Regions from separate parts of the Pseudoalteromonas sp. SR44-5 genome, predicted to be linked through region 1. Evidence: predicted binding sites of a transcription regulator. Region 1 holds the regulator's gene; each other region holds the start of a gene.
The links. The regulator sigma-54, encoded in region 1, starts transcription at its own class of promoters, with help from an activator protein. The targets are predictions, from matches to a motif close to GTTGGCACGNNNNTNGNNT.
Positions count from the first base shown of each region.

Region 2: a site for sigma-54 is predicted at 2,151-2,169, ahead of dps (DNA starvation/stationary phase protection protein Dps). Genes of this name have one in related genera too.
Region 3: a site for sigma-54 is predicted at 1,547-1,565, ahead of H5154_RS10095 (PAS domain-containing sensor histidine kinase). Genes of this name have one in related genera too.
Region 4: a site for sigma-54 is predicted at 1,088-1,106, ahead of fliE (flagellar hook-basal body complex protein FliE). Genes of this name have one in related genera too.

Region 1 is NZ_JACJDT010000061.1:13,698-19,470, reverse strand. Features, by position in the region: gene mgtE (magnesium transporter) at 1-850, opposite strand, end outside; gene H5154_RS21065 (HPr family phosphocarrier protein) at 974-1,246, opposite strand; gene rapZ (RNase adapter RapZ) at 1,275-2,117, opposite strand; gene ptsN (PTS IIA-like nitrogen regulatory protein PtsN) at 2,138-2,590, opposite strand; gene hpf (ribosome hibernation promoting factor) at 2,595-2,882, opposite strand; gene H5154_RS21045 (RNA polymerase factor sigma-54) at 2,911-4,407, opposite strand; gene lptB (LPS export ABC transporter ATP-binding protein) at 4,474-5,199, opposite strand; gene lptA (lipopolysaccharide transport periplasmic protein LptA) at 5,196-5,729, opposite strand; gene lptC (LPS export ABC transporter periplasmic protein LptC) at 5,719-5,773, opposite strand, start outside.
Region 2 is NZ_JACJDT010000011.1:15,703-21,475, forward strand. Features, by position in the region: gene H5154_RS08285 (methyl-accepting chemotaxis protein) at 1-1,433, shown strand, start outside; gene dps (DNA starvation/stationary phase protection protein Dps) at 1,556-2,080, opposite strand; gene corA (magnesium/cobalt transporter CorA) at 2,419-3,375, shown strand; gene H5154_RS08300 (HPP family protein) at 3,460-3,879, opposite strand; gene H5154_RS08305 (oleate hydratase) at 4,103-5,773, opposite strand, start outside.
Region 3 is NZ_JACJDT010000014.1:46,679-52,451, forward strand. Features, by position in the region: gene H5154_RS10090 (sigma-54 dependent transcriptional regulator) at 1-403, opposite strand, end outside; gene H5154_RS10095 (PAS domain-containing sensor histidine kinase) at 400-1,512, opposite strand; gene H5154_RS10100 (DNA-3-methyladenine glycosylase I) at 1,653-2,240, shown strand; gene H5154_RS10105 (sigma-54 dependent transcriptional regulator) at 2,659-4,095, opposite strand; gene H5154_RS10110 (flagellin) at 4,259-5,044, opposite strand; gene pseB (UDP-N-acetylglucosamine 4,6-dehydratase (inverting)) at 5,255-5,773, shown strand, end outside.
Region 4 is NZ_JACJDT010000014.1:40,796-46,568, reverse strand. Features, by position in the region: gene H5154_RS10090 (sigma-54 dependent transcriptional regulator) at 1-966, shown strand, start outside; gene fliE (flagellar hook-basal body complex protein FliE) at 1,145-1,477, shown strand; gene fliF (flagellar basal-body MS-ring/collar protein FliF) at 1,498-3,213, shown strand; gene fliG (flagellar motor switch protein FliG) at 3,206-4,246, shown strand; gene fliH (flagellar assembly protein FliH) at 4,250-5,068, shown strand; gene fliI (flagellar protein export ATPase FliI) at 5,087-5,773, shown strand, end outside.

The sequences.
Region 1 (5,773 bases):
TTTTTAACACTGGGGCAAAGGTATCTTCTTCATCATCAAGACCGGCTAGGCTTAATAAGCTATGCTCGGCGTCTTCACGGATAACGTCAACGATATCATCGATGGTGATACGGCCAAGTAGATGGTCATTATCATCAACCACTGGGGCTGATATCCAGTTATGACGTTCAAACAGTTGTGCTACATCGGTTTCATCCATCGAAATGAGGATAGATTCACAATCTTCATCCATTAAGTCGCGAATGATTTTATCTGGCGAGTTAGTCAACAAGGTCGTTAACGACATGGCACCTATAAAGCAGTTATGTTTATCAACAACATAAAGATCATCGGTACCTTCTGGTAGCTCACCACGTAAACGTAAGTAGCGCAGTACTACGTCGATAGTGACATCTGGACGGATGGTCACTGTATCAGTGTTCATTAGCGCGCCAGCAGAGCGCTCTTGATAAGAGAGTGCTTGAGTTGCACGTTCTCGATCTTGGCTGTCCATGGCACTAACAACGTCTTTGTAGACGGTATCAGGTAGGCTACGTAGTACTTCCCCTAGATCATCGTGGCTCATGTCCTCAGTTGCCGCAGCGATGTGCTTCGGCTCCATTTGGGCAATGATCCCTAAACGAACATCTTCTGAGAGTTCTTCGAGTACGTCACCTTGTACATCTGGATCAACCAGTTGCCATAGCAAGGTACGAATTTTATGTGGGGATGACTCGAGTAACAATGCGGTGTCACACGGAGCTGTTTTTGCCAACATACGCCTTACTTGAACAAATTGACCACTGTTAAGTGACTTGGTCACTTGTTTTAGTTGTTGTAGTGGGTAATCTTGTTCAAAAGCTTCTGGCATTGGCGTCCTTAAAAATTAATACGCTTGATAGGTAGGGTAACAGTTGTCGGTAATTAACGCGCTTGGTCTGTTTAATTAACGACTTTATTTAGTTTAACGCAATTTAGTGGTACTGACTACGAGCTATTCTTGTTCGTTAAAGCGTTGTGCGATCAACTCGCCAATTGCTGCAAGAGCAGGTTCAGCGTCCGGGCCTTCACATACAACTTTAACTTCTTTGCCTTGGCTACTTTCTAATAGCATTAAGCCGAGTACGCTATCGCCTGCGGCTTGTTTGTCATCTTGATGAAGTGTGATGCTGGCATCAAACTGCACAGCTAATTGCGCTAATACGCTGGCTGCGCGAGCATGTAAACCGAGTTTGTTTTTTATTAAAAATGTATCTTCTAAACGCATCAACATTCCTTACTGTAAACGTGAGTTGTTATTCTTGTTCACGATGGCGAATTTTCACATTGCTGTGGCTCATCGAGAAGCTTTCACCTATAGTTTGCGCTAGATAAACTGAGCGATGTTGACCACCGGTGCAACCAATAGCAATTGTTAAGTAACTGCGGTTATTACGCTCCAAATGCGGTAACCAAGTTTGTACAAAGGTTTGGATCTGCCAAGTGAATTTTTGTACGATACTATGGCTGGCTAAATAATCTTTTACTGGCTGATCAAGGCCTGTAAGTGGCTTAAGCTCAGGCTCCCAATGTGGGTTTGGTAAAAAGCGTGCATCAAAAACATAATCAGCTTCTTTTGGGATACCATATTTAAAACCAAATGATTCAAAGGTAATGATTAGTTTTTTATCTTTTTTCCCTAAAATCTTTTCACGGATTGACTCTGCAAGCTGGTGGACACTCAGATCAGTGGTATCAAGTATAAAGTCAGCGCGAGTAGTTAATACATCAAGTAATACTTTTTCTTGCTTGATAGCTAAATCCAGTGGCAAAGAGTCCAAAGATAATGGGTGTAAGCGGCGAGTTTCAGAAAAACGTTTGATCAGGGTTTGATCATCACTGTCTAAATAAAATAGCGTCGGATTTGCAAAACCAGGCAAGTATTCAAGAATATCGTTAAATTCTTCCTGCTCTTTCGGTAAATTACGGACATCAATACTGACGGCAATTTTGTCATAATTATCAGAGACACTGCGCACTAATGAAGGTAATAAGTTTACCGGAATATTATCTACACAATAATAGCCAAGATCTTCTACTACACGCAGAGCAACAGATTTACCTGAGCCAGAACGCCCACTGATGATGATTAACTCCATGTAAATTCTCCTTCATTTGGCTACGATTGCGCAGCAATTACGTGATACAAATCTTGGTCTGTTTTTGCGCTACGTAGTTGTTTACAAAAATCTTTGTCGTTGAGTTTATCAGCAATTGTGGCTAACGTCTTCAAATGAAGTTGGCTATCACCATCTGGCACGATGAGAGCTACAAATATATCAACTGGGCGATTATCTATCGCATCAAAATCAATCGGTGATTCACTCACTATAATTATTGCTAGCGGGTTTTCAACACCACTCATACGGCCATGAGGAATAGCAATACCACGACCAATACCCGTACTACCTAGTTTTTCTCTCGACAGTAGTGCGTTGAGGATTTCTTGTTGTGATAGCTGAGGAAGTTGTTCATGAGCCAATTGGCTGATAAATTCAATGATCCGTTTTTTGCTATTAAAAAGGACCGCAGCTTTACTGCAGTCCTGGCAAATAAGTGAGCTTAATTTCATAGTGTTAGTGTCGAGCGTGCTTCTCTTTGTGTTTAATTACCTGACGGTCAAGTTTGTCGATTAGTCCGTCAATGGCTGCATACATGTCTTGGTGCTCAGTTGAGGCAAATAATTCAGCGCCACTGACATGTAATGTGGCTTCTGCTTTTTGGCTTAGCTTTTCTACATCAAGAATGACATGGACATTATTGATATGATCAAAATGCCTTTCAAGCTTGGCAAACTTATTGTTTACATAGTCTCTTAATGAATCAGTAATTTCTACATGACGACCAGTTAAATTTAGTTGCATAAGCATTTTCCTCTTGTGATTTTACGCCTTAAATCAAACTTTTACGTTGATTTGACGGTGGAATAGCCAGTGACTCGCGGTATTTTGCAATAGTCCGTCTAGCTACTTTGATACCTTGCTCTGCCAATATATCTGCAATTTTACTATCACTCAATGGTTTCGCTGAGTTTTCTGCACTGATCAATTTTCTGATCAATGCTCGAATGGCTGTCGATGAGCATTCGCCGCCGTTCTCAGTACTTACATGGCTCGAGAAAAAATATTTTAACTCAAATATACCACGAGGGGTATGCATGTATTTTTGGGTGGTTACACGAGAAATTGTTGATTCGTGCATCTCAACCATTTCGGCAACGTCGTTTAGTACCATAGGGCGCATGGCCTCAGGGCCATGCTCAAAGAATCCTTGCTGCTGTTTAACAATGCAGTTGGTTACTTTGAGTAACGTCTCGTTACGACTTTCTAGGCTTTTAATAAACCATTTAGCTTCTTGCAAATGCGAGCGTATAAATTGGCTGTCAGTGCTTGATTTTACAGAGCGTGACATCGCCGCATATTGGCTGTTCACTCTAATTTTTGGCATGCTGTCTGGATTGAGTTCAACCACCCAGCGACCTTTAATTTTTTTCACCGAAACGTCAGGAATAACATACTCTGATTCTTCGCGTACTATGGTATCCGCAGGCTTTGGGTTAAGGCTGTGGATCAGTGTCATTACTTCTTTTAGTTCATCTTCTTTAAGCTTAGTCTTTTTCATCAAAGTGCGATAGTCACGACTAGCTAATAAATCGATATGATCAGTTAAAATCATTTTTGTCTCGCTAATCCAAGGAGTTGCAGGATCAAATTGATTTAATTGAATACATAAACATTCTTGTAGGCTGCGCGCAGCAATACCAACAGGGTCAAACAACTGAATGCGTTTTAACACTGCTTGCACTTCGTCGAGTTCGATTTCTTCTTCGTTATTACCTTGATTTAAGCTTTCTGCGATGTCTTCGCAGCTCAAGGTTAAAATACCTGAATCGTCAACGGCTTCAACAATCGCAATGGCAATGGCTTCATCGGTTGGACTAAAAGGTGTGAGTTGTAATTGCCACATTAGATATTCGTGCAAGGTTTCAGTTGAGGCACCTTGATAAATTGACTCATCTTCAGGCATTGGCCCAGATGACGTATTTGGCGCAGCACTCATGTATTCGTCCCAGGTGACGTCCATAGCCATTTCGTCACTTAAGGTCTCTTTACTTAATGCTTCGCTACTTTCTTGTTCATATTCGCTTGGCTTGTCGTCTGCTGATGCGCTAACGGTTAAGTCATCGTTATCTTGTTTTTGTTCGTTTTTACCAGCCGTGTCGTCTGAATATTCATGTTCTTCTAGCTCTAACAATGGATTGCTGTCGAGCGCTTCTTGAATTTCTTGCTGGAGATCCAATGTACTGAGTTGCAATAAGCGAATTGCTTGTTGCAGCTGTGGTGTCATTGTAAGTTGCTGGCCCATGCGCAGCTGGAGTGATTGCCTCATGTATCTCTAACAATCCTTTTATTGTTATCATCGTTAAGTCTAGCAGATACTTAGCCGAGCGTGGCTTTATAGCCTAAATTGCTCGCCCAGGTAAACATCGCGGACTGTTTGGTCGGCGAGTACATGCTCAGGGGTACCTGATGCAATTAACTCCCCATGAGAAACTATGTAGGCTTTTTCACAAACATCAAGGGTTTCTCGTACATTGTGGTCGGTAATAAGCACGCCAATACCACGGTTTTTAAGGTGTTCAATAATCTTCTTTATATCTAACACTGAAATAGGATCAACGCCAGCAAAAGGCTCATCAAGTAAGATAAATTTTGGGTTTGCGGCTAAAGCGCGTGCAATTTCAACTCGACGACGTTCACCGCCAGATAATGCCATACCTTGGCTGTCGCGGATATGTTGAATGCTAAACTCATCAAGTAAGCTGTCGAGCGCTTCTTCTCTGGCTTGTTTATTCAGCTCTTTACGAGTTTCTAAAATAGCCATCAGGTTTTGATAAACAGTTAATTTACGGAAGATGGATGATTCTTGTGGCAGGTAGCCAATCCCTAACCGTGCGCGACTGTGCATTGGCAGTAAGGTGATGTCATTATCATCAATACTGATTTTACCTTTGTCGCTTGGAACTAAACCCACAATCATATAAAAGGTGGTGGTTTTACCAGCGCCATTAGGACCCAATAAGCCAACAATGCTGCCTGCGCTAACTTCTAAACCCACGCTTTTTACAACTTGGCGACCTTTATAGCTTTTTGCTAGAAATTCAGCTTTTAATGTACTCATGGCTGCCCTTTAGATTTGTCTTTTTTACTGTCTACTGGTACCAAAATGGTGTGCACACGATCGCTTGAGCTTGCGCCTTTTTCAGCACTGATCAGTTGCTGGTCCATATCATAGGTAATGCTTTTGGCATTGATTTTTTGACCTGCCTGAGTGACTTGTGCATTGCCAACCAAGGTTAAATAGCGCTTAGCGACATCGTAACGGACTTCATCAGCACTGGCACTCATTACTGTGCCATCAGTTTGTTTTTCTTCAAAGTAAGCCGGACTGCCAGTTGCGACAAGTAGTTGTTTGTTATCGCCTAAATCTTCGCGCTTATGGACTTCAAGTCGATCCGCTTTGATACGGCGGTTACCATGAATGATTTCAACATTTTTTTCAAAAATACCGATATTGTCTTTCAGTTGGGCAAGCTGCGTGTCAGCACTGATAGAGACTTGATCTGCAGGTGGTGTCGTATTTTCAGCAAAGCTTGCAAAAGCAATGAATAAGCTTGGTATAACAAGCAAGTGAGCAAATTTATTGGTCATAATATATGGTTCGCGTATGGTTAATTAGTTCTACCACTTCGGCT
Region 2 (5,773 bases), on a different contig from region 1:
CAAAAAATGCATTGCGAGATCTCACTTTTGGTAAAGATGGTTACTTTTTTATCTATGATACAAAAGGCGTTAGTATTTTCCATGCGTTATTGGGTGATGCAATTGAAGGGCAAAATAAAATAGCCATGACCGATCCTAATGGTAAAAAAATAATTGTTGGGTTGCTTGAGCAAGCAAGACAAGGTGGCGGTGCTTTTTATTATGATTTTCAAAAGCCTAATACAACGGGTTTAGTTGAAAAAATGGGCTATGCAGCGATGGTTCCTGGTACAGATTGGATGCTAGGAACGGGCGCTTATATGGATGATATTGAAGCTGAGCTAACAAAGTACCAAGCAACAATACAAGCTCATATGAATGAAAAAGTAACGACCCTGTTATTAATTGCATTATTTTGGGTGGTGTTGACGGTGTTTTTTGCCTTAATTGCGGCAAACAATATGGTAAAACCAATTCACAATATGGTGCAAAACTTAGATGATATTGCAAAAGGCGAAGGTGATCTGACTAAGCGCTTAGAAGTGCATAGTAACGATGAAATTGGTCAATTGGGTAATTCATTTAATGTGTTTGTTAGTAAACTACATAGCATTATCACCAATGTGGCAGATGTAACCCGTGATGTAAAAGATTCATCAAATGATATCAATACACAAACACAGTTAATTGAAAATCAGTTAGTAAACCATAATCATGAAACTGAGCTGGTAGCAACGGCGATCACCGAAATGTCAGCAACATCTCAGGAAGTCGCGCAAAATACCACACAAGTGGCGGTATCAACCCAGTCAGCCACGCAAGATGTTGCCAATGCTCAAAAATGTGTAGATGTTTCTTTAGAAGAAGTTTCAAATTTAATGAGTGAGATTAATCAAGCTGCTGAACAGGTTAATTCATTAAGTGAACAATCTAAAAAAATTAACAGTGTATTAAGTGTTATCGGTGGCATTGCTGAGCAAACTAACTTACTGGCCCTTAATGCGGCTATTGAAGCTGCAAGGGCTGGCGAGCAAGGCCGTGGTTTTGCGGTTGTAGCTGATGAAGTGAGAAGTTTAGCCAGTCGTACACAAGAGAGTACGTTAGAGATTAATGAAATGCTTAATGAGTTACATACGCTAGTCACGGCTGCGGTAAAGGCAATGTTGGCAAGTCAGCAAAGCTGTAATCGCTCAGTTGAGTCATCTCGCGCAATTTCTGAAAGTTTAGGAGCGGTAACCAGCTCGGTTACTACAATTAACGATATGAGCACACAAATAGCTACCGCTGCCACAGAGCAAAGTAGTGTAACTGAGGAAATTAACCGTAACGTTTTTGCGATTCAAGAAATCGTTAATGAGCTTACTCGTTCAATTAAAACAACCTCATCAGTCAGTCATCACTTAGCTGGTCGAGGGGAGAGTTTAGGCGATTTGGTAGGTCAGTTTAAGATCTAATATAAACAAAAAATAGCGGTATTATTGTTGAGCAGTAATAAATAAAGATCAGGCTTTAAATAGCCTGATCTTTGACTTTAAATATAAATGAATCAGTTTAAACTGAACACAAAACCGCTAGATTAGCTATTGAGTTTGCCCGTTGACGATTCTAAGTGTGCACGCACAAACCATTGAAACTGTTCTAAATCGGCAAGTTGGCTAATTAGCATATCCTCAGATACAGGATCGAGCTCTGATAGCTTGCCAATCGCACTTCGGTGATCGCCATTAATCCCATTGTATACTTTATCAAGCGCAACTAAATGATCTTTTACCAAGCCCTTACCAATTGCGTAATCTTGCCATGAACGACGATCAACTATCGATTTTGGAGTACCAACCGGAACTCCGCCCAGCGTAGCGATTCGCTCGGCGATGGTGTCGGTCATTGCTCTGATCACTTCAACCTGAGGGTCGAGCATTTCATGCACGCCAATAAAATTTGGGCCAACTACATTCCAATGAATATGTTTTAGAGTCAATTGTAAATCGATCAGTGCGACCATGCGGTTATCAAGTGTAGCAATGGTATTTTTTGCAGATTCTTCATTCATACCTGGGGCAGTAAATTCAGCGATTTTGTTTGTTTCGTTATTGTTACTCATTATTCCTCCTGATTTATAAGGAATGTTCACAGCGTCTAATAAAGTCTATGAACATGCGTTAGTTTATATAAAGCAATGGCTGTGCCGATAAAAATTATTTTTTAAGTTTCTGATATTTAATAATTTATATGTTTTTTGAAGTTGGGTGATGAAAGCATTTCTTTGAAATGCCATGAAAAATATGCACTTTTTTGTAAAATCTGCAAAATAAAAGATGCTGTTACGTGTTAGCGAATTACTTACTCTCAATAATAACTGTGATACAGAAGTGTATTATCATTGTTGATTAATCATCACTTACATATACTCAACCCATCTTGTTATTAAAGGAGAAGTGCATGTTGAGATTTTTTTCTATCGAGCAGGGGGTGATCAGAGAGTTAGAGCCTTCATCCGATACTTCTCTTGAAGCATCAATCAGAAATGCACACTGGATTGACACAATCAACCCAACGGAAGATGAGCGAAATACGCTCGCAAAAACGCTCAATATAACTTTTCCTGAGTCAGGGGATGTGCAAGAGATTGAAGCTTCATCGCGATGTTTTATCGACAATGAAGGCTTGCATGTGCACGCATTGTTTATGTCGCCCAATGAAGGACGTTTTAATACGGTAACAGTGGCCTGTTTACTTCAGGATAACTGTTTGCTGACCATTCGCGATGACGAGCTGGCTGACTTTCGATTGTTACGCTTAAGAGCACGTAAAGGTCAAGTAATGTGTGATACGCCAAAACAGTTATTGGTTACATTATTCGATCAAAAAGTCGAAAACCATGCTGATATGCTCGAGGATATGCATCATCAGTTAGAGAAGCTCAGTGCATATGTACTAGAAGAAGATGACTCTGATCTAGAAGAAGCGGTCAGTCGTATCGCGCGTTTAGAGGATGCGAATGGGAAAGTGCGTTTGTGTTTAATGGATACGCGGCGCAATATTTCGTTTTTAATACGTCGTTTAGGTGTACAAAATGAGGATCGCGAATCACTACGAGAAATTGTACTTGATATAGATACGCTAATGTCTCACTGTACCTTTTTGTTTGATAAGGTGAACTTTTTGATGGATTCAACACAAGGTTTTATTAACATTGAACAAAATCAAATTATCAAAACCTTCTCTATTGCTTCGGTGGTTTTTTTACCACCTACCGTAGTCGCCAGTGTATATGGGATGAACTTTAATATAATGCCTGAGCTGCAATGGGAATGGGGTTACCCATTTGCAATTGGCATTATGTTGCTATCGGGCTTTGCCCCTTATTTATTTTTTAAACACAAAGGCTGGCTGTAGTGTGTGCCAAGGACTACTTGGCATACACGATTACACGAGTTTATATTCATTTTATACGGATAGCGGTCTTATTATCACCTTGCATTAAGATAATAAAGCGGCCGCTAGGCGTACAAAGTCTGACGAGGTAAGTATACCCACGAGTTTATTTTTTTCAGTGATCACAGGCATGCAACCATGGCGGTTATCAACAAAAAACCGAGCAACATCTTGCAGTGGTTGGGTTGCTAGTACAGTGGCAAAATCGGTTGCCATAATAGTGTGTATTTTCGTTTGTTTTTCCTTTCGTTCAAGTGCGCTAGGGCTGTAATTAGCCATAATATTCATCACTTGGGCAATCATGATTTTTTGTGTCAACATACCCACTAGTTCGCCATTGTGATCAATTACCGGAATATGGCGGATATTTTTTTCCTTCATTAGATTATGTGCGTCGTGTAGGGTGTTTTCTGCACTTACGGCATATGGATCTGATGTCATTAAATCTGCAACTGTTTGGCTCATTTTGGCTCCTGTTAAATTACTAACCAGAACTTTGGTTAAAAAGGTTTACTAAAATAGCTACTGGAGACAGATTTATTATCCAGAGCTCATATTATTATTTATTCTAGCCTGGTTTTTTCTTATTGCACTTTATCAAGATCAAGGCTTTGTATTTTGTATAGAAATAGTTTTTAGCTTGGCCATCCATAGCCATTGAGGATAGATTTATTATCCGAAGCTCAGATTATTTATCTTTATGCGAAAAATTATCCCTGAGTGTACCAACCCAGCTTGAAAATTTATGCATCGCCGAGCTGCCTTTGCCCAGTAGCTCATGCATTTCTGCTTCAAAATGGATTTGTTCTTTACTACTTGGCTCTGGTAATGGCGGTAAAATATGAGCAAAGTAGGTTTTATCAAGCAGGCGGTGTAATAACCGCTCGCCAATAAAGGGCTTGCCGCTGTTGAGCGCTCTAGCTCCTTTAATTAGGTTACGAATATCATATTGGGTTGGGCTAATGTCGGGCACTTGTTTAGGGATATTAAGTAACTTATATACCCCAATACGTGCTGTACGAATAGAGGCTTCCATCGTGAATATAATATCGTTGTGGGTTTCAACAAATTGACCAATCAAACCTAAGTTTGTACAACCTTCAGGAACTGAGGTGGGTCTGTCACCAGCTGCACGAGTCATAAATTGAGCTGTGATATAAGGCATTAGCGCTGTACGTATCTTGGTATTGGCAATGATTTCATCAAGCTGCTGTTCAATGCCCAAATGGTAGCAAAGCTCCGTAATTATTTCTTCACCGCTACATTGTGGCATTGTTTTAACGATACGATTACCTTGTTTGTCCATTAATAAACCATAGACCCAAAGTACTAACGTATCATCGGGTTGATCTGGAAAATGAGGTTGGCGGTTACACGTTACACTCAATAGCCAGTTAGAGTCTGTAAAAGTAATAATGCCGCCAGTTACCGTGCGACCAGAGTAAGGATCGTTTACTGATAATGTCTTTAGCTTATCTATAAGTGGGGATGGCTTGCAAGTTAGTGTGGCTGACTCCCACATAGATTTATCAATATCGCCATAAAATTTTTCGGGTTTACCAAAAACAGCTGATTTCTTCGCGAGGTTTTTCCATAAATTCCACCCGCTATTTTCGCCGGGATCGTGTTTTTCACAGTTTAGCTCGGGCACATTTTGCATGTCGCCATAAGCGGTATGCTCTGTCATTGAACCCGTTAGTGCATAAACTAAATCGTCTGGAGCAACGTTAATATGCTGTGCTTGACCTTTTATAGTGGCATGGATCCCCGTTACGGTTTTTTTATTACCGGTAAATGTTATATCCAGATCGTTTACACGGCTTGCAAATTGAAAATTCACGCCTTTGTCTCGTAATAAATTAGCAAGCGGTTTAATAAAGGTATCGTATTGATTATATTTCGGAAAAAGTAAAACAGACATGTCGGCAAAGCCATCAATAGAATCAAGAAAGCGATGCAAATACAGTTTAGTTTCTAACAAGCTATGACAATTTTTAAAGGCAAACATAGTACGAAATAAAAACCAAAAATTGCTTTGTAAAAAACCTTTGCTGAAATAGTCTTCAATGCTGAGATCGTCAAGCTCTTCTTTGCGCTTGAGCATTAAACGGATCAGCTCCCATTGCTGGGCTTTATTCAGGCCAAAGTCACTTGCATCGAGTATCTCACCGCATTTATTTATTAAACGGGCTTGTGAGTAATTAGCGTCGTTATCATTAATTAAACGGTACTCATCAAGCACAGAATAGCCTTCGGGCAGTTCAACAGCGGGAACGTCTTGAAACAGATCCCACAAGGTGTCGTAATTCCAGTTCATTTCACGGCCACCACGAATAATATAGCCGTCATCAGGGTTACC
Region 3 (5,773 bases), on a different contig from region 1:
TACTCGGATCAGCGACAATCGGCCCGTCAGTTTCTTTTTCCGGCTCAGGTAGATAGCGGCTTACCATATTAAGTAGCACTTCGGGCGCAAACGGTTTGGCCATATAGTCAATTGCCCCTAACCGCATAGCCTCAACAGCATCATCAATAGTCGCATACGCTGTCATCATTAAAACCGGTAGATCAGGGTAATTAAGATTAATGCTGCGCAGTAAATCAAGACCACTCATCGCGCCCATTTGCACATCGCTCACGACCAGCGAAAAGCTGTCTTTTTTAAGTAGCACCATAGCTTGCTCGGCACTGTCAGCCGCAACGCAATCTATTCCAGACATTTCAAGCGTATCAATCAAGGCTTCACGAAGCCCTGCATCATCTTCAACCACTAAAATCGTGTTGTTCATATTGCCTCCGCCGATGTTGACTTTGTACAAATAGGTAACAGTAAACTAAAGCAGGCTCCGCCTTGAGCATTGTTCGTTACTGCAACTCGTCCTTGGTGTGCATTTGCGACTGAACTAACCACCGCTAAGCCTAAACCTGTGCCTTGGCTTCGGGTAGTAAAAAATGGTTCAAATAATTTATCAAGTAAGCTTAAATCGACCCCAGGGCCATTATCACTTACAGTAATACACACTAGCTCGGGATCACTCACATCCCGCTGCGCACTTAATTGAACGAGTGCATTACTGCCAACGACTTGAATACTATTGTGAATAAGATTTTGAATGGCACTGGCAAGCGCAGTTTTATTGCCCATTATCTCGATATCAGGCTCAGGTAAACTGACCTGAAGTTCACTATTATTAAGTGCGACCATAGCATCAGCGCCAGTTTTCACTTCAGTTAATAATTGCTGCATGGAAACATGTTCAACAACTTGCTGATCGCCACTTTTTGCGAACAACAACATATCGTTTACTTGGGTTTCGAGATCTTTTAAACGCGACATTAACTTAGTATGAAAATTGCCTCGCGAGCTTTCGGGTAACCGCTTTGAACCTAAATTAGCGGCATACAAAATCGCAGCAGACAGTGGTGTTCGCACTTGATGTGCCAAAGATGCCACCATTTTACCCAATGCACTTAAACGCTGCATATGTGCAACGCGTGTTTGTAGACGACGCGTTTCGGTTAAGTCAGTCATTAAGATTAATTGCCCTGGCTCTGGCGCTAATGCCGTTATTTCTAACTTAATTAAGCGTCCATCTTTTAGCGATACTTCATGGCCATCATCTTGTTGGGGCCGAAACGAGCGCTGGATCACACTGAACCACTTTTCACCTTCGAGTGGCTCCCCTAGCATGTCTGTTGCAATTTGATTAGCTTTAGCGATCAAACCGCGACCATCAAGCACCACAACACCCGCAGGCATTGTATCTACTAAATGACTTAACCAACTGGCTTGCTGGCGTAATTCACTTAACTCACCAATGTACTCTTCTTGCAGTAAACATGGGTTATACTGGGTCGCTGTGATAAATTGTGGTTTTAAGACATTAGCTAAGGCCATAATGCATTCTCGTTTACAGGATCTAACTAGCTAAATGCACAAATTGTACCAACAATTATATTGATTAATTTCATTTGCTTAGCGTATAAATAACGCGACAAAAAAATGACAAACTAAAATAAGCAAAGCAAGGAGACACTATGAATTCAACAAATTTATGTCGCTGCCCTTGGCTCGATACCAGTAAAGATGACTATGTTGCCTATCACGATGATGAATGGGGGATCCCAGTATATGATGACCAAACACTTTTTGAATTTATTACTCTGGAATCAGCACAAGCAGGATTAAGTTGGTATACGATTTTAAAGAAACGTGATGGTTATCGTCGTGCATTTTTGGATTTTGATGTAGAAAAAGTCGCACAAATGAACGAGCACGATGTTGAACGATTAATGCTTGATGAAACAATTATACGTAATCGTTTAAAAATTGTAGCAACTATAAATAACGCCAAACGTTTTATTGAAATTCAGCAAGAATTTGGCAGCTTCAGTAACTATCAATGGCAGTTTGTAGGTGGTAAGCCGTTAGTGAATGAGTTAGATAAACTTAGTGACTACCCTGCAATCACAGAGGCCTCAACTGCATTTGCAAAAGATTTAAAAAAACGGGGATTTAAGTTTTTAGGTCCAACCACAGTGTACGCCCATATGCAGGCCTGTGGTATGGTGAATGATCACAGTAATGATTGTTTTCGTAAAGCTGAGATTATTGAAAAATACTAGGTGTTAAGAGCTAGAAAAGTGACTAGGCGCTAGGATCCTAAATCTAGCGTCTAGGAATTAATGGCTGAAGCCATTTCCTACAAATGCTTAACCCACATATAAGCAGGCTTCAGCCACGAAAGATTTATATATATTTTTATCTGCTCATTTGATCTCATTCACTTCTCTTTGTGCAAAAGACCTTTAAATGATTGATCCACCACAGAGAACTCCGAGTTCAAAGAGGAAGGGATTAGGGTCCTAGCCCTTCAGCTCCGTGTAGCGCGCAGCGCCTCGGTGGTAAAAATTAAGTAACTATTTGCAAGCACCGAAATGGTAGGTAGTGCTTTAGCGCGTCAATGAACTTATCACCGTAAACGACGACCACACTCTGTAATTACTGATATTGCGAAGTAAAATATTAGCAACTTAGCACGTGTTAATCTCGTGATAGGTTATATTTTTTCATTTTTTCAACTAAGGTTGTGCGGCGTACACCCAAGATCTCCGCAGCACGCGCTACGACATAATCATAACGCTCTAAGGCCTGAGTGATCAGGCTAATTTCCAGCTCAGCTAAATAATCTTTTAGCTCAATCCCTTCGTCGGGTAAAAGGTCTGCTGATGGCTGAATTGCTTCAACTTCTGGCTCATCGTCGTAATCACTAAAACCAGTACTGAAAATATCATTGAAAGCATCACGCTCCATAAGCTCTTCGGGATATTGTGGTTCATAAGCATCAACTTCAATATAACGATATTTTGCTGGTAGATCGGGAATATCAACCACTTTATCTGGCAACATGATCACCATACGCTCAACTAAGTTCGCTAACTCGCGAATATTCCCCGGCCATGTGTGCTCTTTTAAACTATCAATTGCCCGCTCAGTAAACTTAGCGGTAGTACCACTTTGCTCATTAATACGGCGCATTAACTCTTTTAATAATAATGGAATATCATCAGCACGTTCTGCAAGAGATGGGTTTTCGATAGGAAAAACATTGAGTCGATAATATAGATCTTCGCGGAAACTTCCTTGCTCTATCATTTGTTCAAGATCACGGTGTGTTGCAGCAATCACCCGCACATCGGCTTGAATTGGTTTTGTACCACCAACCCGCTCATAGCTGCGCTCTTGTAACACTCGTAATAACTTTACTTGCATTTGTAGCGGCATATCGCCAATTTCATCTAAAAAAAGCGTCCCACCTTGGGCAAGTTCAAAGCGGCCTTTACGCGCTGAAATAGCACCAGTGAACGCGCCTTTTTCATGACCAAATAACTCACTTTCTAACAGCTCCGCAGGTATCGCCCCACAGTTAACGGGTACAAATGGCCCTGTATTACGTTTTGATAGTAAATGAACATTACGAGCAACCACTTCTTTACCAGTACCTGATTCGCCTAAAATTAATACATTAGCGTCCGTTTTAGCAACTTGTTCAATTAAAAAGCGTACATCTTTAACCGCTTCAGTTTCACCAACTAAGCCATCAAAGGTTTTGTGCGGTTTTGCGTGTTTATGCTCATTTGGCAACATCCGTTGATACTGTTGGCAATCATGCAGTAATTGAGTCGTTACATCATGGTTAAAAGGTTCACAGATAAGGCCAACTACATTGGCAATGCTCAACAGTGGTTTAAGGGTTTCACCAATTAATAGAAATGGTATTGTTGGATGGCGCTTGATCACGCTTTCATGATCTAAGCTTTGCAATGCACCGAGGATCACCATACATGATTGCTTTTGGTATTTTTCACATTCTTGTTCAAGGCTTGCATCGTCAAGCAGTTGCACTGCCTCACCAATAAAGGTAAGCGCAGCATGTAAACCAATCGCACGATTATTATTATTGTCTAAAATCAAGATCATTATTTAGCGAACCACAGTTACTACAAGCTATTAATAATTTAAATTGTAAGCGAGTTTGACAGGGATGCAAGCACAAAGCGGCAGTTTTTTGACATAGATGCCAAAAAACAGACACTAAGCTAATTGCAAGTAATACTTAAGAATTACTGTTTTATCATAGCCGTTATAATAACCCTAAAATAGATTCAGCCGATTGGTTAGCTTGGCCACGCAGTGCTATTGACGCTTGAGCTAAAATATCATTTGATACCTGCTGTGAAACCGCCTGAGCATAATCGGTATCTTGAATTCGACTTTGGCTCGCGGCAATATTTTCTTGCTGAGTACCCAGGCCTTTAATAGTGCTAGCCAATGTATTTTGAAAAGCACCAAGTTCAGCACGCTGGGCGTTAATTTCGTCCGCCGCTTGGTCACTAATATCAATTGCAGCTTGTGCACCTGCTTGAGTAGAAATATCAATTGTTGATATTACTGATGCAAAACTACCATCCGAAGGAGTAACCGTTTGATTTGCATTCGCATCTGGACCAACTTGAAACGACACCGACTGACCATCAAACAAAGGTTTACCTGCAAAATTGGCATTTTCAAACGTCTCTGTAATCTGACTTTGTAATTGCACCACTTCTTCTTGCAAAGCAGCACGGTCATTATCATTTAATGCGCCATTACCTGCTTGAATAGATAATTCACGAATACGCGAGACAGCATCGTTGACACCCGACAAGTTTGACTCGGTCGCTTGCGAATAAGAAATACCATCATAGGCATTATTCACCGCTTGGCTGTAACCGTCTTGCTGGGAGGTTAACCGATCTATAATTTGCAATGCCGCGGCATCATCTGCCGCAGAGTTGACTTTTTTACCCGTAGCAAGTTGCTCTGCAAGCTTGTTACTGGTTTGCTGTGTTTGGTTTAAAAAACTAGTTGCTGGTGATTGAATTTTCATAACAGGCTCCGACACGCTGATTGGTTAAATTATAGCTTAATTTGCCAAATTTTGCACTTTGTACCATTGTTTAATTAAATTAACTTGGCATCGTGCTTGCTAACCTACTCTGTTAATAGGTAAAGTACTGAGCAGTGTATTAAATTTCACTTTTTGCGTATTTAATTTTTTACTATAACTACGCCAATGATAAATAACTTGGGTAAAACTATGTTCGATAACAAAACAATTTTAATTACCGGTGGTACCGGATCATTCGGTAAAAAATACGTAAAAACGTTACTTGAGCGATACAAGCCAAAAAAAATAATTATTTTCTCTCGTGATGAGTTAAAACAATTTGAAATGCAGCAAGACTTTGATCAACCATGTATGCGTTACTTTATCGGTGATGTACGCGACAAAGACCGCTTACGCCGTGCAATGCGTGGAGTAAATTACGTTATTCATGCTGCAGCTCTTAAACAGGTCCCTGCCGCAGAATATAACCCGATGGAATGCATCAAAACTAACATTAATGGTGCTGAAAATGTCATTGATGCTGCCTTAGACAATAATGTTGAAAAAGTCATTGCGCTTTCTACTGATAAAGCAGCCAACCCAATTAATTTATATGGTGCGACAAAATTAGCATCCGATAAATTGTTTGTTGCCGCTAATAATATTGCCGGTGGTAATCGCACCACATTTTCAGTTGTTCGCTACGGTAATGTAGTCTGCTCGCGCGGT
Region 4 (5,773 bases), on a different contig from region 1:
AAATCAGATCGCGCAGAGCAGCCATTCGTCGCAATAAACTGTGCTGCGATCCCTGAAAATATGCTCGAAGCTACATTATTTGGCTACGAGAAAGGCGCGTTTACTGGTGCGATTCAAGCTTGTCCGGGTAAATTTGAGCAAGCACAAGGTGGCACAATTTTACTTGATGAAATCACTGAGATGGATTTAGGCCTACAGGCTAAGTTACTACGCGTATTACAAGAACGCGAAGTTGAACGTTTAGGTGGTCGCAAAACTATTAAGCTAGATGTGCGTATTTTGGCTACCAGTAACCGTGATTTAAAAGAGGCTGTGGCTAAGCACCAGTTTAGAGAAGATTTATATTATCGGTTAAATGTATTTCCGTTGATGTGGCGTCCACTTTGTCAACGTCCAGGAGATATTGTCGTGTTGGCAAAGCATTTAATTGAACGTCATCTCAATAAAAGCAAAGAGCCTATCGCTGTACTTAGCGAACCGGCAGAGAAAAAATTATTAGCTCATACTTGGCCAGGTAATGTGCGTGAACTGGATAATGTGATCCAGCGTGCGTTGATATTACGCCACGGTGATATGATTGACGAAAGTGCTATTTTTATTGAAAATTTAACCCAGACTCCTCTAACTGCGGCTTTATCAGCAAGTTTAGTGCCGGTTAATTCAGCACCAGAAAACACTACTTCGGCGGTTACAAGTTCACCAACTAATGATGCTTATTATGATCTGCAAGCGCCAGCAATAAAAGCGACAGCAGAACGCAATCAGCTGCGTGAAGAATTACCAAGCTTGGATTCGGGAAGTTACAAAGATGAACTTAAAGATAAAGAGCATAGAATTATTTTAGAGACCCTAAATCGTTGTCAAGGCAAGCGTAAAGATGTAGCTGAAACATTAGGGATCAGCCCACGAACATTACGTTATAAATTGGCACAAATGCGTGATTTGGGGATCACCTTACCTGCTTAAGCCTCTATAATTTTTGTTTTCCTTCACTATTTAATTTACGCTCAGCCTTGCTGGGCGTAAACTTGTCAAAACTCTGACAACAAAAACACATCTCAAGCTATTGATATTAATTAATTTATTAGTTGGCATGCTTTGTGCTTTATTAAGTTATTAGTAAACTGCATCGTCAGAGACAATTATGAAAATTCAAAACAGCGCATTATTTCAAGAAATGCAATCTATGGCTCTCGAAGCTGGTCGTAGTAATCAAGTAAACAAATTACCGACGCAGGCGCAGCCTACTTCGAGCGCCCAATTTGGCGATTTGTTAAGTGATGCACTCAATACCGTGAATGGCCTTCAAGCTGATGCAAAACAAAAAGTCGTAGCGGTTGAAATGGGCGACCGAAATGTGTCATTAGCGGATGCGATGATCGCATCACAAAAATCATCGGTTGCCTTTGAAGCCACTGTACAAGTTCGTAACAAACTTGTAGAAGCCTATAAAGAAATCATGAACATGCCTGTTTAACTAGGTAGTGGAGAATTATTGTGGCGCAATCTAATCAATCAACAGATCTTGCTTTGGCCGGCGGCGGTATCGACCAAACTGATAATGACGATCAACAAGAACAAAAGTCAGGCTATTTAAGTGCATTAAACGGCGTTGATGTATTACGTCAGGTCACTTTAATTATTGCATTAGCGATTTGTTTAGCGATCGCTATTTTTGTGATTATTTGGGCACGTCAACCAGATATGCGTCCACTTGGAAAAATGCCAACGGAAGAGCTAATTCAAACGCTCGATTTTTTAGATGCACAAAAAATTGACTATCAACTTGATGGCAATGTGGTTTCTGTTCCTGAAAATGAATATCAAAATATTAAATTGTTAATGACCCGCGAAGGTATTGAGCAAGCGCCGAACTCGGGTACTGATATTATCATGCAAGATATGGGTTTTGGTGTTAGTCAGCGTTTAGAGCGTGAACGTTTAAAGCACGGTCGTGAACAACAACTTGCGCGCACGATCGAGGAACTACAAAATGTCACGCGTGCTAAAGTATTATTGGCAATCCCGAAAGAAAATGTTTTTGCTCGTCGTGAGAAAAAACCATCCGCAACAGTTGTATTAACTTTAAAACGTGGTCGTATGCTCGGTAGTGAAGAAGTGGACGCCATTGTTGATATTATTGGTTCAGCAGTGCAAGGTTTAGAGCCGTCACGAGTAACTGTAACAGACCAAAATGGCCGATTACTTAATTCAGGATCGCAAAGTGCGTTAGCTGCTCGCTCACGTAAAGAATACGATATTGAACGTAAACGTGAACAAGAATATCTAGATAAAATAGATGGTATCTTAATGCCAGTTATTGGCATGGGTAACTACACTGCACAAGTCGATTTAAGTATGGACTTTAGCGCGATTGAAGAAACTCAAAAACGCTACAACCCTGATTTACCAGCGGTACGCAGCGAAACCACTTTTGAAGAAAACAACATCGGCGGGTTAGCTATCGGTATTCCTGGCGCGCTGACAAATCAGCCCCCAGTGGATTCGAATATTCCTGAAGTTGCCGGTCAAGGTGGTGCAGGCTCTGGTTCATCACCCAGTCGCACTCATAAAGAGGCGACACGTAACTATGAACTTGATACTACTATTTCCCATACACGTCAGCAAAGTGGTGTTATTCGTCGAATTAGTGTGTCTGTGGCAGTCGATTATGTGGCAAAAGTGGGTGAAAATGGTGAAACGACTATGGAGCCTCGCTCAGTTGAAGCACTGTCAAATATTCGTCGTTTACTGCAAGGTGGTGTGGGTTTTGACTTACAGCGTGGTGATGCATTAGAAGTAGTGACAGTACCGTTTGTACGTGAACCGATGGACTTAGCTATTGAAGTACCACTGTGGGAACAAAACTGGTTTATGAAAGTTGTGCGTTTAGTGCTTGGCGCATTGGTTATTATAGTGCTAATCATGGCGGTGGTTAAACCTATGCTGAAACGCTTGATTTACCCAGATGATACCCTTGAAGAGTATGATGATGATGCGCTTAGTTCTGGTGTAGATATTGGTGATAACACCCTAGATATGCTAAATAAAGATTTTGATTCTGCTTCGGTTGGCTTCTCAAGTGATGGTACACTACAGTTACCAGACCTACATGGCGATGAAGACTTATTAAAAGCTGTTCGTGCCTTAGTAGCAAATGAGCCAGAACTCTCCTCACAAGTTGTGAAAGCGTGGTTAACTGAAGATGACTGATCAAGAACAAAAACAACTGCCAGCAGCGTTTGATGTTGATAAATTAGACGGTGTAGATAAAGCCGCAATTTTATTGCTAAGCTTATCCGAAGAAGATGCAGCGCAAATATTAAAGCACCTTGAACCTAAACAGGTGCAAAAAGTGGGTATGGCAATGGCGGCGATAGATGATCTATCGCAAGCCAAAATCAGTGCCGTGCACAATTTATTTATAGAACAAATACAAAGCTTTAGTACGATTGGCTTCCAATCAGAAGATTTTATCAAAAAAGCGCTTACTGCGGCACTTGGTGAAGATAAAGCGGCAAGCCTGATAGATCAAATTGTTATGGGATCTGGTGCCAAGGGTCTTGATTCATTGAAATGGATGGACTCAAAGCAAGTTGCCAATATTATTCGCAATGAGCATCCGCAAATACAAACTATCGTTTTATCGTATTTGGAGCCTGAGCAATCGGCCGAAATTTTAGCGCAGTTTCCTGAAAAAGTGCGCTTAGATTTAACCATGCGCATCGCCAACCTTGAAGAAGTTCAACCTGCGGCTTTACAAGAATTGAACGAGATCATGGAAAAACAATTTGCCGGACAAGCTGGTGCGCAAGCTGCGAAAATGGGCGGTTTGAAAGCGGCGGCTGATATTATGAACTACCTCGATACCAATATTGAAGGTCAGTTGATGGATTCAATCCGCGAGCATGACGAAGAGATGTCGCAACAAATCCAAGATTTAATGTTCGTATTTGAAAACTTAATGGATGTTGATGATCGTGGTATTCAAGCTATCTTGCGTGAAGTCCAACAAGATGTACTGATGAAAGCCATCAAAGGCACTGATGATGCATTGAAAGAGAAAATCCTCGGCAATATGTCAAAACGGGCTGCAGAGATGCTTGCTGATGATTTAGAAGCAATGGCACCTGTGCGGATCAGCGAAGTTGAAGCCGCGCAAAAAGAGATCTTATCTACGGCACGTCGTCTCGCTGATTCAGGTGAAATTATGCTTGGTGGTGGTGGTGGTGAGGAGTTCTTGTAAACCATGAGCAAACCTACTCAATATCAAGGTCGTCCTTTACGTGCCAGTGAAGCAGTTGATGAATTATTAGAAAACTGGCCAATTCCAGATGTTACGCAAGACACTCGAAAATTCGATGGTCGTTCAACGGCGTTTGGTACACCGCTGGCCGATTTATATCGTAAAGAGCTTGAAGAAAGTGAACAAGCACTAGAGCCCGAAGAGCCTGAGCTGCCTTCGTTAACGATGGCTGAGCTGGAACGAATTCGTCAAGATGCCTACGAAGAAGGCTTAAAACAAGGCCACGAGCAGGGTTATATTGATGGTTTTGAAAAAGGCGTAGGTGAGGGAAAAGAAGCCGGTTATAAAGAAGGCATTGAGCTTGGTAAAACACAAGGTCAAGAAGAAGTAAAACCACTGATTGAAGAACAGCTAACGGGTCTAAAAGCATTGTTGGATAGTTTGTCAGCGCCATTAGCTAAAGTCGATGATGACGCCGAAAAGCAACTTGTACAGTTAACCGTAATGCTAACCGAAGCGTTAGTTTATCAAGAAATTAAAACCTCCCCTGAAATTATTTTGCAAAGTTTAAAGCAGTGTATCGATGCGTTAGCCAATGAGCAGCAAAGTGTGCGTATTCATTTACACCCTGAAGACATTGAACTGGTTAAAAATAGTTATGGTGAAGCTGCACTAGCTGAAAACCATTGGCAGTTAGTTGCAGAGCCGACTTTAGATCGCGGTGGTTGCCAAGTAAAAACACCACAATCATCTATTGATATGACTATAAAAACCCGCGTCAAAGAAACGTTGGATAGTTTTTTGCATAGTAGTGGTATCTAACGCTATTTTTGGTTTGCAATGAGTTCTCAACCACGCCCATTAAGTGAACGTTTACAACAGTATCAAAAACATATTCATAGACCAACGCCTGCTGTTGCGGGAATTTTAACCCGTGTTGTAGGGTTAACATTAGAGGCGAAAGGATTACGCGCGCCAGTTGGCAGCCAATGTAAAATTGAAACCATGCATGGTTTTGTTGATGCTGAAATTGTTGGTTTTAATGACCAGACGCTTTACTTGATGCCAAATGACCATATTTCTGGCGTACTACCTGGTGCGCGAGTGATCCCACAAGTAAATGATACCGGACTGCCTGTTGGTATGTGTTTACTTGGTCGTGTTGTTGATGGCTTAGGGCGTCCGTTGGATGGGCTTGGAGCTATTAAAGCAGAGCATTACTTAAAATTTGCACAAAATTCCATTAACCCATTATCTCGACGACCAATTACGCAGCCGATGGATGTTGGCGTACGCGCTATTAATTCAGTGATAACTGTTGGCCAAGGCCAGCGCATGGGGCTATTTGCAGGCTCAGGCGTGGGTAAGTCGGTATTACTGGGTATGATGACCCGAGGCTCAGAAGCGGATGTAATAGTTGTTGGTTTAGTGGGGGAGCGTGGCCGCGAAGTAAAAGAATTTATCGAAGAAATACTCGGTGTGGAAGGGCGTAAACGTTCTGTCGTAGTTGCCGCGCCCGCCGATGCA